2 regions of the Shewanella sp. KJ2020 genome follow, and region 2 is predicted to be linked to the other one. Evidence: predicted binding sites of a transcription regulator. Region 2 holds the regulator's gene; the other holds the start of a gene.
The links. The regulator sigma-54, encoded in region 2, starts transcription at its own class of promoters, with help from an activator protein. The targets are predictions, from matches to a motif close to GTTGGCACGNNNNTNGNNT.
Positions count from the first base shown of each region.

Region 1: flgF (flagellar basal-body rod protein FlgF) is a predicted target of sigma-54. The motif match lies at 1,752-1,770, and genes of this name have one in related genera.

Region 1 covers NZ_JAKUKD010000032.1:147,252-153,336, reverse strand. The annotation lists gene flgH (flagellar basal body L-ring protein FlgH) at 1-161, opposite strand, end outside; gene flgG (flagellar basal-body rod protein FlgG) at 173-961, opposite strand; gene flgF (flagellar basal-body rod protein FlgF) at 972-1,715, opposite strand; gene flgE (flagellar hook protein FlgE) at 1,887-3,248, opposite strand; gene flgD (flagellar hook assembly protein FlgD) at 3,316-4,080, opposite strand; gene flgC (flagellar basal body rod protein FlgC) at 4,105-4,521, opposite strand; gene flgB (flagellar basal body rod protein FlgB) at 4,524-4,928, opposite strand; gene MJO46_RS18580 (protein-glutamate O-methyltransferase CheR) at 5,073-5,912, opposite strand; gene MJO46_RS18575 (chemotaxis protein CheV) at 6,018-6,085, opposite strand, start outside.
Region 2 covers NZ_JAKUKD010000014.1:13,740-19,824, reverse strand. The annotation lists gene mgtE (magnesium transporter) at 1-496, opposite strand, end outside; gene MJO46_RS08775 (HPr family phosphocarrier protein) at 714-989, opposite strand; gene rapZ (RNase adapter RapZ) at 976-1,830, opposite strand; gene ptsN (PTS IIA-like nitrogen regulatory protein PtsN) at 1,827-2,270, opposite strand; gene hpf (ribosome hibernation promoting factor) at 2,273-2,560, opposite strand; gene MJO46_RS08755 (RNA polymerase factor sigma-54) at 2,589-4,064, opposite strand; gene lptB (LPS export ABC transporter ATP-binding protein) at 4,172-4,903, opposite strand; gene lptA (lipopolysaccharide transport periplasmic protein LptA) at 4,900-5,457, opposite strand; gene lptC (LPS export ABC transporter periplasmic protein LptC) at 5,444-6,004, opposite strand; gene kdsC (3-deoxy-manno-octulosonate-8-phosphatase KdsC) at 6,001-6,085, opposite strand, start outside.

The DNA of each region.
Region 1 (6,085 bases), on a different contig from region 2:
GCCTGACTATCCTGATAAATAGACCCCGTTGCCGCTATTTTTGTCGGCGGGGCTTCGGGATAAATCGGTGCATAAAATGGATCGTCTGCAATCGGTTTTTTCTGCGTCGAGCTACAAGCGCTAAGCAAGAGAGCCGCGGCCAATATGAAATATCTAGCCATGATATGTGCCTCTATAGGTTCTGATTCACATAAGCCAGCATCTGATCTACCGCGGAAATCACTTTAGAGTTCATCTCGTAGATACGCTGACTTTCAATTAAATTCACAAGCTCTTCGGTCACATTGACGTTAGAGGTTTCTAACGCGCCTTGACGAATAGCCCCCATTCCATCGAGCGAAGCCGTGCCTTGAATCGGTGTGCCGCTAGCCCCAGTCTCGGTGTAGAGGTTTTGTCCCATAGGATCGAGACCCGATGGATTAATGAAATCCGACATACTGAGCTGACCTACCACCTGATTTTCTGCGGCGCCCGGTGTTTTTACCGACACTTCACCTTCGGCAGAAACCGTAATACTGGTAGCATCCTCTGGAATAGTGATCGCAGGCTGCAGCACAAAACCAGAACCTGGCGTAACTATCTGCCCGGTATCGTCTAAGGTAAATTGGCCATTGCGGGTATATGCAGTAGTACCATCGGGTAATTGCACTTCAAAAAAGCCAGGGCCTTCAATCATCAGATCGAGTGAATTGTCCGTTGTCAGCATATTGCCTTGGGTAAACATTTTTTGAGTGGCAACCACCTTAGTACCCGCACCGATATTTAATCCATTGGGGAGCTTAGTGTTAGAGGCACTGATGCCCCCCGCTTGGTTAACGGTTTGATATAACAAATCTTCAAATACCGCGCGGCTCTTTTTGTAGCCCACGGTGCTGGCGTTGGCGACGTTGTTTGAAATCACCGCAATGTCAGTTTGCTGTGCGTCTAAGCCAGTTTTACTAATCCATAACGCCGGATGCATAATCTATCTCCTAACTAATACGCATTAATGAAGATGAAGCGCGATCGTTTTCTTCCGCGGTTTTCATCATCTTGACTTGCAATTCAAACTGGCGCTGTAGGTCAATCAAAGACACCATTTCATCTACCGGATTAACGTTACTCCCCTCCACCGCACCGCTCTCAACATAGACACTGGGATCGGCTGGGGCATCGTCACCCGATACAAGGCGGAATAACCCGTCTTCGCCACGCATCATTTGCGCATTACCAGGATTGACGAGTTTTAATCTGCCCACTTCCTCCACCACATCCGCAGTGGCACCTTGGGGACGAACGGAAATAATGCCATCTTGGGAGATTGACACTTTGTCAATCGGCAGCGGCAACACAATTGGCCCCGCATCTCCCATCACAGGGTTTCCCCTGTCGTTATGCAATAAACCTGTTGAATCAAAACTTAAGCTACCGGAACGGGTATAGGCCTCACCGCCATCTTGGGCCTGCACCGCAAACCAACCATCGCCCTTAATGGCAACGTCAAGATCCCGTCCTGTGGTTTTAATCGGGCCAGAACGAAAATTAGCCGACGGTGTTTCGACCATGGCAAACACCCGGGATGGCAACCCTTCACCAAAGGCTTGCATCGTTCTAGCTTGAGCCATATCCGCTTTAAATCCATCGGTATTTGCGTTAGCTAAGTTGTTGGCACGCAGCGCCAACTCATTCATATTTTGCTTAGCACCACTCATGGATATATACAGGAATTTGTCCACAGACTGCTCCGTCAAATTTTCTACCTGACCATAACAAAGCAAGCATCATGCCAACAAAATCAGCAGCTAATCGATTGATAAATTAGATAAATAGAAAGGAAAAACCAGGGGAAGCCCAAAAGAGGCTAAGTGTTGCCGCCTGCGGCAACACTTAGTACAACCAAGATAGAATTAACGGATTTGCAGAACTGTCTGTTGCAGGGTGTTATTGACTTCTAGCGTTCGAGAGTTCGCTTGGAAGTTACGCTGCGCGGAGATAAGATCCACCAGCTCAGTGGTTAAATCGATATTCGATTGTTCCAATGCCGACGAACTAATGCTACCGAATGTACCGCTATTGGCCTGACCCGCTAATGCTGGGCCCGACTCTAAACTCGCCTTCCACGAAGTATTACCCACTTGGGTCAAACCTTGCTCGTTAGCAAAGCGCACTAATGCCACTCGAGCTAAAGGCACTGTAGATCCGTTAGAATAACTGGCGGTGATAAGACCATCTTCACCAATCTCAACATTCGTTAAACGCCCCACTGTGGTACCATCCTGAGTCAGCTCAGTTGCGGCAAAGGGAGCTGCGTATTGAGTCGGTGCATTAAACTTAACCGTTAAGGTTTGAGTGCCATCGGCTCCCGCTCCCAGCACACCTGCACCACCAATGCCTAAGGTTTCTGTGGTGATCGCAGCGGGATCGCTACCTGTGTACACCCCCACTGAGTTGAACTTTAAGACTGAGCCTTTCCAACCACCCGCAGTTTGAGCCGAACTCGTTGCATCTGGGTTACCATCACCCGTAGTATCCGTTTGATAAGTTCCGGCAGGTCCCGCGAGGTCCACTTGTTTACCATCAACGGCATAGTAGGCAACCCAGTTACTTTCACCGTTATATGAACCATTAGTAGGCTTAACAAAGTAGGTCGTCATGACATGCGGCTCACCGAGTGAGTCATAAATCGTCATCGAGGTAACGTTGTTGTAGGTTTTGGGATCGAGTGGATCAAATGCGGCGGGGTCGAGCGCACTTTCTTTGGCATTCAAATTCATCTGCAAGCTGACGTTTTCAGTCTTTACAGGACTACCCGCAGTATCAGGGATCTGTACCGGTTTAGCCGTGGTTAAGCTGACAGAGGTTGAGTTACCCTCTTTATCAACAGGGAACGTCTGCAAAAAATTACCTGCTGAATCAACCATATAATTATTTTTATCGACTTTGAAAGCACCGGCACGAGTAAACTGGTGATCCAATGTACCGATCTCAGACGCTGTCACGAAAAAACCGCCTCCTTTGATCGCCAAATCTAAGGAGTTATTGGTCAACTGCAGACTACCTTGATGGAATTGCTGCGCGACTTGGCTCGTCGCCACACCGCCACCGACAGCCGTCTTTGAGTTGGAAAAAATCGAATTAGCGTAAACATCCGCAAATTCAGCGCGTGACTCCTTAAAGCCAATGGTATTCGCGTTGGCAATGTTGTTCGCCGTAGTGTTTAAATCTTTCTGCGCGGCGGAAATGCCACTCAATGCAATGTTAAACGACATAATTCACCTCTACATTTGACTCAATTCAATTGCGGACGACTAACGCCCAATTCAAATTCTGACGATTTTAAGTTTCAGACACGGCTAACACATCAGACAACTTGATCCCCATACCGCCCCTCAGGTTTAAAATCGCCCCTGTGCTAGCGGTACCAAGGGAAACACTGGTCACATGGGCGTATGTCGAAACCGCTAAATCCTGTGATTCTCCGTCGACTAAGCCACTGGCTTTAATCGAGTAATTCCCCGCCGCGACAGGCTGACCATTTTTATCTAATCCATCCCAATTCACCGCCACGTTACCGCCTTCACTGCCATCCACAGTAAAGGTGCTAACAACCTGCCCTTTTTCATCCTCAACGCGGACGTTGATCACCGGAATTTTATCGGGAGTACTGATCACACCTTTCAACGTTGGGCTCTCAGCTGAAATATTGCCAGTATCCGTTGGGATCAGTACTTTACGTCCCACAAGTCCTGAGGCCTGCAAAGCTTGGCTAGATGTCATCACACTGTTTAAATTGACAATTTCATCATTTAATTTCGAAATACCGTCCACAGTGGAGAAAGAGGCCATTTGCGCAATCATCTGGTCATTGTCTACGGGCTTGAAAGGATCCTGCATAGACAATTGCTGACTGAGTAACGAGAAGAAATCATCTTGGCTTAATTGCTGGCTTTTCGCCTCTGGGACAATCGATTCTTTAGGTAAACGAATGCCATCCAAAAATGGATTACCCGTTGAACTGGTCGTCGTATTTGGCGTCACAGTATTCGACTGACTCTTAGTTTGAGTCGTCGGCGCTTGGTTAAGTTGGTTAATGAGGCTCACAGCTTACCTCCTAAAAAACGCATATTATTTACCCATCCCAAGTGTTTGTTGCAGCATGGATTTTGCTGCTTCAGCGACTTGAACATTCATTTGATATGAGCGCGAAGCAGATATCATATCTGCCATTTCTTCCATGACATTCACATTCGGCTTATAAATAAAGCCATCGGCATCCGCCATTGGGTGATCCGGCGAATACTCTTTTAATAGGGGTTTATCACTCTCAACAATGCCTTTTACCGCAACACCTTGGGAGGATTGTTGTTGGCTTTGCGCTTTGGCCATTTCCGCTTCAAAAATGGGATGACGGGAACGGTAGGTTTTATCGACGCTGCTCGAGACGGCATCGGCGTTCGCGATATTACTCGCCGTGGTATTCAGTCGGACCGATTGTGCCGACATACCAGAGCCTGCGACATCAAAAATGCTAAATAAACTCATGATTAATCCCCTCTCAGCGCCTTTTTCATGCCGCTAAATTTGCTGTCTAGAAAACCCAATGACATTTGATATTCGAGGGCATTTTGCATAAATGCCGACTGCTCTTGCTGAATATCCACAGTATTGCCATCACCGGTATCGGGTTGATTAGGAACACGAAACTTAACATACTGCCCGGTCAATTCAGCGAGGCCAAAGTGCTGCTCGCTCGGTGTAATTTCTAGGCTATTTCGCTGCTGCTGTTGGCTACGGGCGACTTGCATTGCCGCAGAAAAATCGACATCGCGGGCTTTATAATGTGGCGTATCAGCATTTGCGATATTACTTGAAATCACTTCGGCACGTTCTGCACGTATACCTAAAGTGAATTGATGCACACCCAGTGCCTTGTCAAAGTTGATCGCCATAAAATTGCCTCCATCGTGTCACTCATGGAAACAAAGCAATTCATGTGCCAAAAGAACAAAAATCAAGGGGAATGGTGATAATGGTGAACTGCGGCATAAAAAATTACCGACAAATGTCGGTAATTTTTTAATTAAATTGATAGGTTAGGTTTTCTTCTGATAATAAATTCCCGGATTACAGCGGACCATATCAAATTCGTCCGTTAATCCAGCAATCGACTCCGAAGCCCCCAAGAAGAGGATCCCTTTAGGGTTTAAAGCGGCAGCAAATTGCCGCAAAATTTTTGCTTTTGCCTCTGGCGCAAAGTAGATCAGCACATTGCGGCAAAAAATAATGTCAAACTTGCCCAGTAAGGTATAGCTTTCAAGTAAGTTATGGGCCCTGAAATTAACTAAACGCTTAACATTGTCTTTGAGCTTCATATTGCCAGAGGGCAAGGGATCAAAAAACTGCCGCTTACGTTCCTCTGATAATCCACGGGCTAAGGCGAGACTATCATATTCCGCATTCTTACAACGCTCGAGCATAGAAGGAGATAAATCGGTTGCTTGAATTGTAGCGCCGCCGGCAAGTGCCCCTGGTTTTTTTTGCTGGTATTCCAAAATCGTCATAGCCAACGAATAAGGTTCTTGTCCAGATGAGCAAGCTGCGGACCAGATTTTTAGCGGGCGACCTAAACGACTGTATTCGGGCAACAACACATTATTGAGCAATTCGAAAGGATAACGGTCACGAAACCATAGGGTTTCGTTGGTTGTCATTGCATCTATGACCTCAGCCCTCAATGCGCGCTCCGTTGGCTTCATTGAATGCTTCACCACATCAGACAAAGAGGGAAGATTATATTTTCCCATCAAAGGAGCAAGACGACTGCGCACTAGGTATTGCTTATTTTCACCCAGTACAATGCCGCTGTGTTGTTCTAGGAACAACCTAAATTGATTATATTCAGCCTCAGCGAGTGATTTATTTGGCACATTCACGTCCTAGATCCTATAGCAAGCACCAAAATCAGTGCAAAACCATCATGTTATAAGGGCTAGATTATAGCGTAAAGCTCAACTACACACTAACCCATACTCAATCACTTACAAACTTAGGTGTTTGTTCACTGCCGCAGCTAACTCATCGGGGTTAAATTTTGCAATAAAGTCAT
Region 2 (6,085 bases):
GGCGCAGATAACGCAGTACAACGTCGATATTGACATCGGGCCTGAGCGTCACAGTATCTGTGTTCATTAGGCTGCCCGCGGTTTCATCCGGGTAAGACAGTGCTTGTTCAACACGCTGACGATTTTGCTGGCTCATGGATTGCAACACTTGCTTATACACAGTGTCTGGCAAACTGCGCAGAATATAGGCGAGATCGTCAGTGTCCATGCTGGCGGTCGCCTTAGCGACTCGTTCTGGGCTCATGGCGCTGATCAAGGGATCTTTTAGTTCTTCGCTCAACTCATCGAGAATATCGCCTAACAGTTCTTGGTCAATCAGTTGCCACAGCACTTGCCTCGCCTTTGGGGGCGAAGATTCGAGGATAAGGGCGATATCGGAAGGGGCCATGTTTTGCAGCATTTGCCGCACATGGACAAACATACCGCTACTCAGAGCTTGACTCAGTTGGTCGAGGCGTTGCCCTACTTGATGGCTGTCAGAAGCTTCTACGGGCATTTATCCTCCATTGCATTGTGAACCTGTGGCCTACCAGTTTTGGAACTTCAACCATGTTGAGCAGATATCTGGTAAAAGAACAAAAGTATCATATTGTAATTGAGCGGGATGGATAAGGTCGAGTGACAAATGAAGTTGGTGAGAATTGATTTCAACTCATTGAAATAAAAAATGAAATGTAAGCTAAGATATTACTAGTAACCCCTAAATTCTAGGGTTAGCAAGCTTCGTCAAACTTAGCGTCAATGAGCGCACAAATGGCATCGAGGGCGGGCGCGGCATCTGGGCCTTCGGCAATCAGCTTAATGGTTTTGCCCTTACCGGTTTCGAGCATCAATAAACCCAGTACACTGGCGGCTGAGGCCTGTTTATCACCTTGGATTAACGTGATAGTCGCATCAAACTCCGATGCCAGCACCACCAATTTAGTGGCGGCGCGGGCGTGTAAACCGAGTTTATTGCAAATGGTGACTTGGCGCTCAAGCTTTGGCATGGCTCAACTCTCGATGACGCGCATTCACTTTATGTTTGCCATTGCTAAAACGTTTGGCGAGCTGCTCGGCGACATAAACCGACCTGTGTTGTCCACCCGTACAGCCGATCGCTATGGTCAGATAGCTACGGTTATTACGCTCTAAGTGGGGTAACCAAGTTTCGAGTAAGTTCTCGATTTGCCAGATGAATTTATTGACCAGTGGCTGGCGATTTAAAAACTCGGCGACGGGTTCATCTAAGCCAGTGAGGGGGCGCAGTTCCGGTTCCCAATGGGGATTTGGCAGAAAGCGCACATCGAACATAAAGTCGGCTTCGGTGGGCATGCCGTGCTTAAAACCAAAGGACTCGAAGTTGATCACTAATTCCTTATCGACACTGCCGAGCAAAATCTGCCTGACCTGATCGCTTAACTCATAGATATTCAAGTTCGATGTATCTATGTAGTGATCCATTTGCTGCGATAGGGGTTCGAGCAGTTTGCCTTCAAGCTTAATGGCTTCTTGCAGTGAAACACGGCTCTTAGATAAAGGATGTAAGCGGCGGGTCTCGCTATAGCGTTTAAGCAGTATCTTATCGCTAGAATTGAGGAAGAAGCTGGTTAGCTCCGTGCCCTCGGGAAGATTGGCAAGCTGTTTAACCAGCACTTTATCTTGCTCAGGCAGGTTACGCACGTCGACACTGATGGCGACGAGATCGTTACTGCCCTTGAGCTGTTCAAGCAGGCTGCCAATCAAAGGCAAGGGGAGATTATCAACACAATAGTAGCCGAGATCTTCAAGCACTCTTAGTGCGACAGATTTGCCTGAGCCCGAGCGCCCTGACACTATGACCAGTTTCATCCAGTGATTACCTGATAGAGTTCCGTTTCATCATGCGTCTTGCGCAATTGTTTCAATACTTGTTTGTCGCTGAGCTTTTCGGCCATACAGGACAAAGTGCTTAAATGCTGCTGACATTGATCCGCAGGTACGAGCAATGCAAATAAAATATCGACAGGTTGCTTATCGATAGCATCGAAGGCTATCGGCTCCTCACATTTTACGAGTATCGCAATGGGTTGTGTTATATCGGTTAATCGACCATGTGGAATGGCGATACCGTTACCTATACCTGTGCTCCCCATCTTTTCGCGCGCCACAAGGCTTTCGAATATCTCTTGAGATGAGAGGGTAGGGTACTGGGCAGCGGCTAAGTCACTGATGAGTTCCAGTACCTTTTTCTTACTGCCCGGAGTGGCGCAGGTAGTGCACTCCGGCCGCAGTATGGTACAAAGTTCCATGGTTAGTGTTTTGTTAACTTCTCTTTGTGTTTAATAACCTGACGGTCAAGTTTGTCTATCAGGACGTCTATGGCAGCATACATGTCTGCATGCTCTGAAGTTGCAAAAACTTCACCACCGGTGAGGTTAATTCTCGCTTCGGCAATTTGTTGCATTTTCTCAACATTGAGCACAACGTGCACATTATTGATCTGTTCGAAATGACGTTCAAGTTTTGAAAACTTTTCCTCTACATATGCCCGTAACGATTCAGTAATCTCTATATGGTGTCCACTTAGGTTTATTTGCATAGAAACGTCCTCCGATATCCACTGTAGGCTATAAACTTTTACGCTGATTAGAAGGGGGAATAAGCATAGCTTCTCGATACTTCGCAATGGTTCTGCGGGCTACGTTTATCCCCTGTTCTGCCAGAAGTTGTGCCATCTTGCTGTCGCTTAATGGTTTTTTCTGGTTTTCCGCGGCAACCAGTTTCTTGATGAAGGCCCTGATTGCGGTGGATGAGCACTCGCCGCCATCGTCAGTCCCGACATGGCTTGAGAAGAAGTATTTTAGTTCAAAAAGTCCCTTAGGGGTATGCATGTATTTTTGGGTGGTCACCCGAGAAATGGTGGACTCATGCATTTCAACGGCTTCGGCAATATCATTGAGTACCATTGGCTTCATCGCTTCTTCACCGTATTCGAAGAAACCTTGCTGATATTGGACGATACAGTTCGCCACCTTGAGCAGGGTCTCGTTACGGCTCTCTAAGCTCTTGATAAACCATTTAGCCTCTTGCAGATGGCCGCGGATAAACTGGCTATCGGCTTGGCTCTTAGTGCTGCGTGCCATAGCTGCATATTGCTGATTGACATTGATTTTTGGCATGCAGTCTGGGTTTAGCTCCACCACCCAACGGCCATTTTTCTTTGATACTGACACATCGGGGATGACATATTCTTCATCCACTGGGGTGATCAATAAACCCGGACGAGGGTTGAGCGTCTGGATCAGGGCAATGCCGTCCCTTAATTCATCTTCTTTGAGTCTTGTCTTACGCATTAACAGTCTAAAATCACGGGCGGCGATCAGATCTAAATGATCTCTGATCAACATGCGGGCATTTTCGAGATGCGGTGTATCGGGCGAAAAATGGGATAGCTGGATAAGCAGACATTCGCTTAAATCCCTCGCGGCCACGCCAACGGGGTCGAAGTGTTGAATGCGTTTAAGCACGGCCTCTACTTCATCTAGTTCAATTTCTGGATTGCCCATGGCTTCGAGAATATCTTCGGTGCTTTGGGTGAGATAACCTTGATCGTCGATGGCATCAATAATGGCGGTGGCGATCGCTAAATCGGTTTCAGAAAAGGGCGTGAGGTTCTTTTGCCATTCTAAATGTTCGTATAGGCCTTCGCTGGTTTCACCTTGGAAGGGCATATCGTCTTCACGACTGCCACCTGGACCCGAGTTCGGTGAAGCGGTAAAGACTTCATCCCAAGTGGTATCCATGGGGAGTTCGTCCGGCATAGATTCTTTAGTCAAAGATTCCGCCGTGTCGACCGTGGAGCTATCCTGTTCGGGCGGCAGAGTGCTGGACTCGCTGAAATCGGTATCGGCTAGGGTCTGGTTGCGTTCGCTAGGTGCGTCAAATTGTTCCTCTTCCAGCTCGAGAAGGGGATTAGAGTCTAAGGCTTGCTGGATCTCTTGCTGCAGTTCTAATGACGACAGTTGCAACAGACGAATGGCCTGCTGTAATTGTGGCGTCATAGTTAACTGTTGACCCAGTTTGAGCTGGAGTGACGCTTTCATGTTACCGCTGATCCCTAGGTTATTATTTTAGAATGAGGTCGCTTGTTATCATTATGAAGGGAGCCGGATGATGTTAAATTTAATGGTCATTGGCTCCATTTCAGTAACTATAGCCTGAATTGTTCACCTAAGTACACAGCCCTAACTTGCTGATTGTCTAAGATCTCTGCGGGTGTGCCTTCGGCGATCAGGTTTCCGTGACTCACGATATAGGCATGTTCACATACATCTAATGTTTCGCGCACATTGTGGTCGGTGATCAAGACACCCAGCCCACGGCTCTTAAGTTGCTCGATAATTTTTTTAATATCGATAACTGAAATAGGGTCTACGCCGGCAAAGGGTTCATCGAGCAAAATAAACTTAGGGTTGGCGGCTAATGCGCGGGCAATTTCGACGCGGCGACGTTCGCCGCCCGATAAGGACATGCCCTGGCTATCGCGAATATGGGTGATATGGAACTCTTCGAGCAAGTGTTCCAATTCTTCCTCGCGCTGCTCAGCTTTTAGCTCTTTACGGGTTTGCAGTACCGCCATGATATTGTCGTGCACTGTGAGTTTACGAAAGATGCTGGCTTCCTGTGGCAGGTAACCAATCCCTTTACGGGCACGCAGGTGCATTGGGTCGGCGGTTAAATCGTCATCGTCGATAAAGATATGGCCCTTATCGCTTTTAACTAGCCCGACAACCATGTAGAAAGTGGTTGTTTTGCCGGCACCATTCGGGCCGAGTAGGCCAACGACCTGACCCGTTTTGACCGTTAGGCTGACATCCTTAACGACTTGGCGGCTCTTATAGCTCTTCGCCAGATTTTGTGCTCTTAGGGTGATCTGGGTCATTTAGAATCCTGCTGTTTCTTCACAGGTTTATCCGCCGGGGTTTCTGGCTTGGCATCATCTTGATAGCTTTCGGGCTGGATGATAGTGATCACTCGATCATTGCCGCTGCCCGTGCTTTCGGCGATCAGTTTTTGCTGGGTGATGTTGTAACGGATGAGATTTCCCGTCACTTGGCTACCCGCTTGATCTAGGGAAGCAGAACCCGTCAGCGTTAGGGTGCGAGTCGCCATTTCGTAGCGAATTTCTTTCGCGCTGGCGGAGGCGGGGCGACCATCGTCTAAAATTTGGGTATAAGTTGCAGGATTACCCGTAGCCACCAAAATTTTACTGTTTTCACCCTCTGCCGAAAATGCGCGCAGCTGTTGTGCATTGATTTTAATCGAGCCTTGGGTGACCTCTACCGGGCCAAAGAAGATGATTTGGTTGTTTTTAATATCCGCGGTTTGGCTCACAGCCTTGATTTTCACTTCCTGCTTTAGATCATCCACTTTTGCGAAGGCGCCCATGCTGATTATTAGCATTAGGCTGGCAAGTAATACGTTATTTTGCTTCATAGGTTCCTACTACCTGACTGGTCAATTGCACTTCCTGCGCGTTTAGGTCGGCATAAAGGCCTTGCCCTTGAATGTGAAAATCTTTCCCTGTGACATAAATGATACGGTCCGAGGTCATTATCATAGTATTGAGATCGAGTTCCAGAAAACTGGTGGACAGGGTCTGTATCGGCTCCTGCGAGTTAATGGCATCGATAATAACATTATTTTCTAATACAACCTTGCCAGTATTTTTATTGAGCCGGCCTTGATCTGCCCTGACCTGCCATTGTGCTTTACCTTGGTCGGGGTAGACAAGGTATACGGGTTGCGTGAAGAAGGTTTGGTTTTTTAGCTCATAGTGCTCCATGTGCTTCGCCGTGACACGGCTATTCACTTGGCCCTGATCGTTAAATTCAACACTGTGTAGGTCTTCGATAATGTAATCGGGTCTATCAGTGTTGCTCAAACTGCCATCCGTATCACCCCCACGCTTTTGTTGCACTTGCCAATAGAGGATAAGTGCGGTGCCAAAAAAGGCGATGATGGCGAGGGTCACACGACTCATATACTCATCCCGTGTGCCGTGGTGAACTTATTCTGGCTAAGTAACAGCAAGTCGGTTAATTCCCTGAGTGCGCCGTGACCG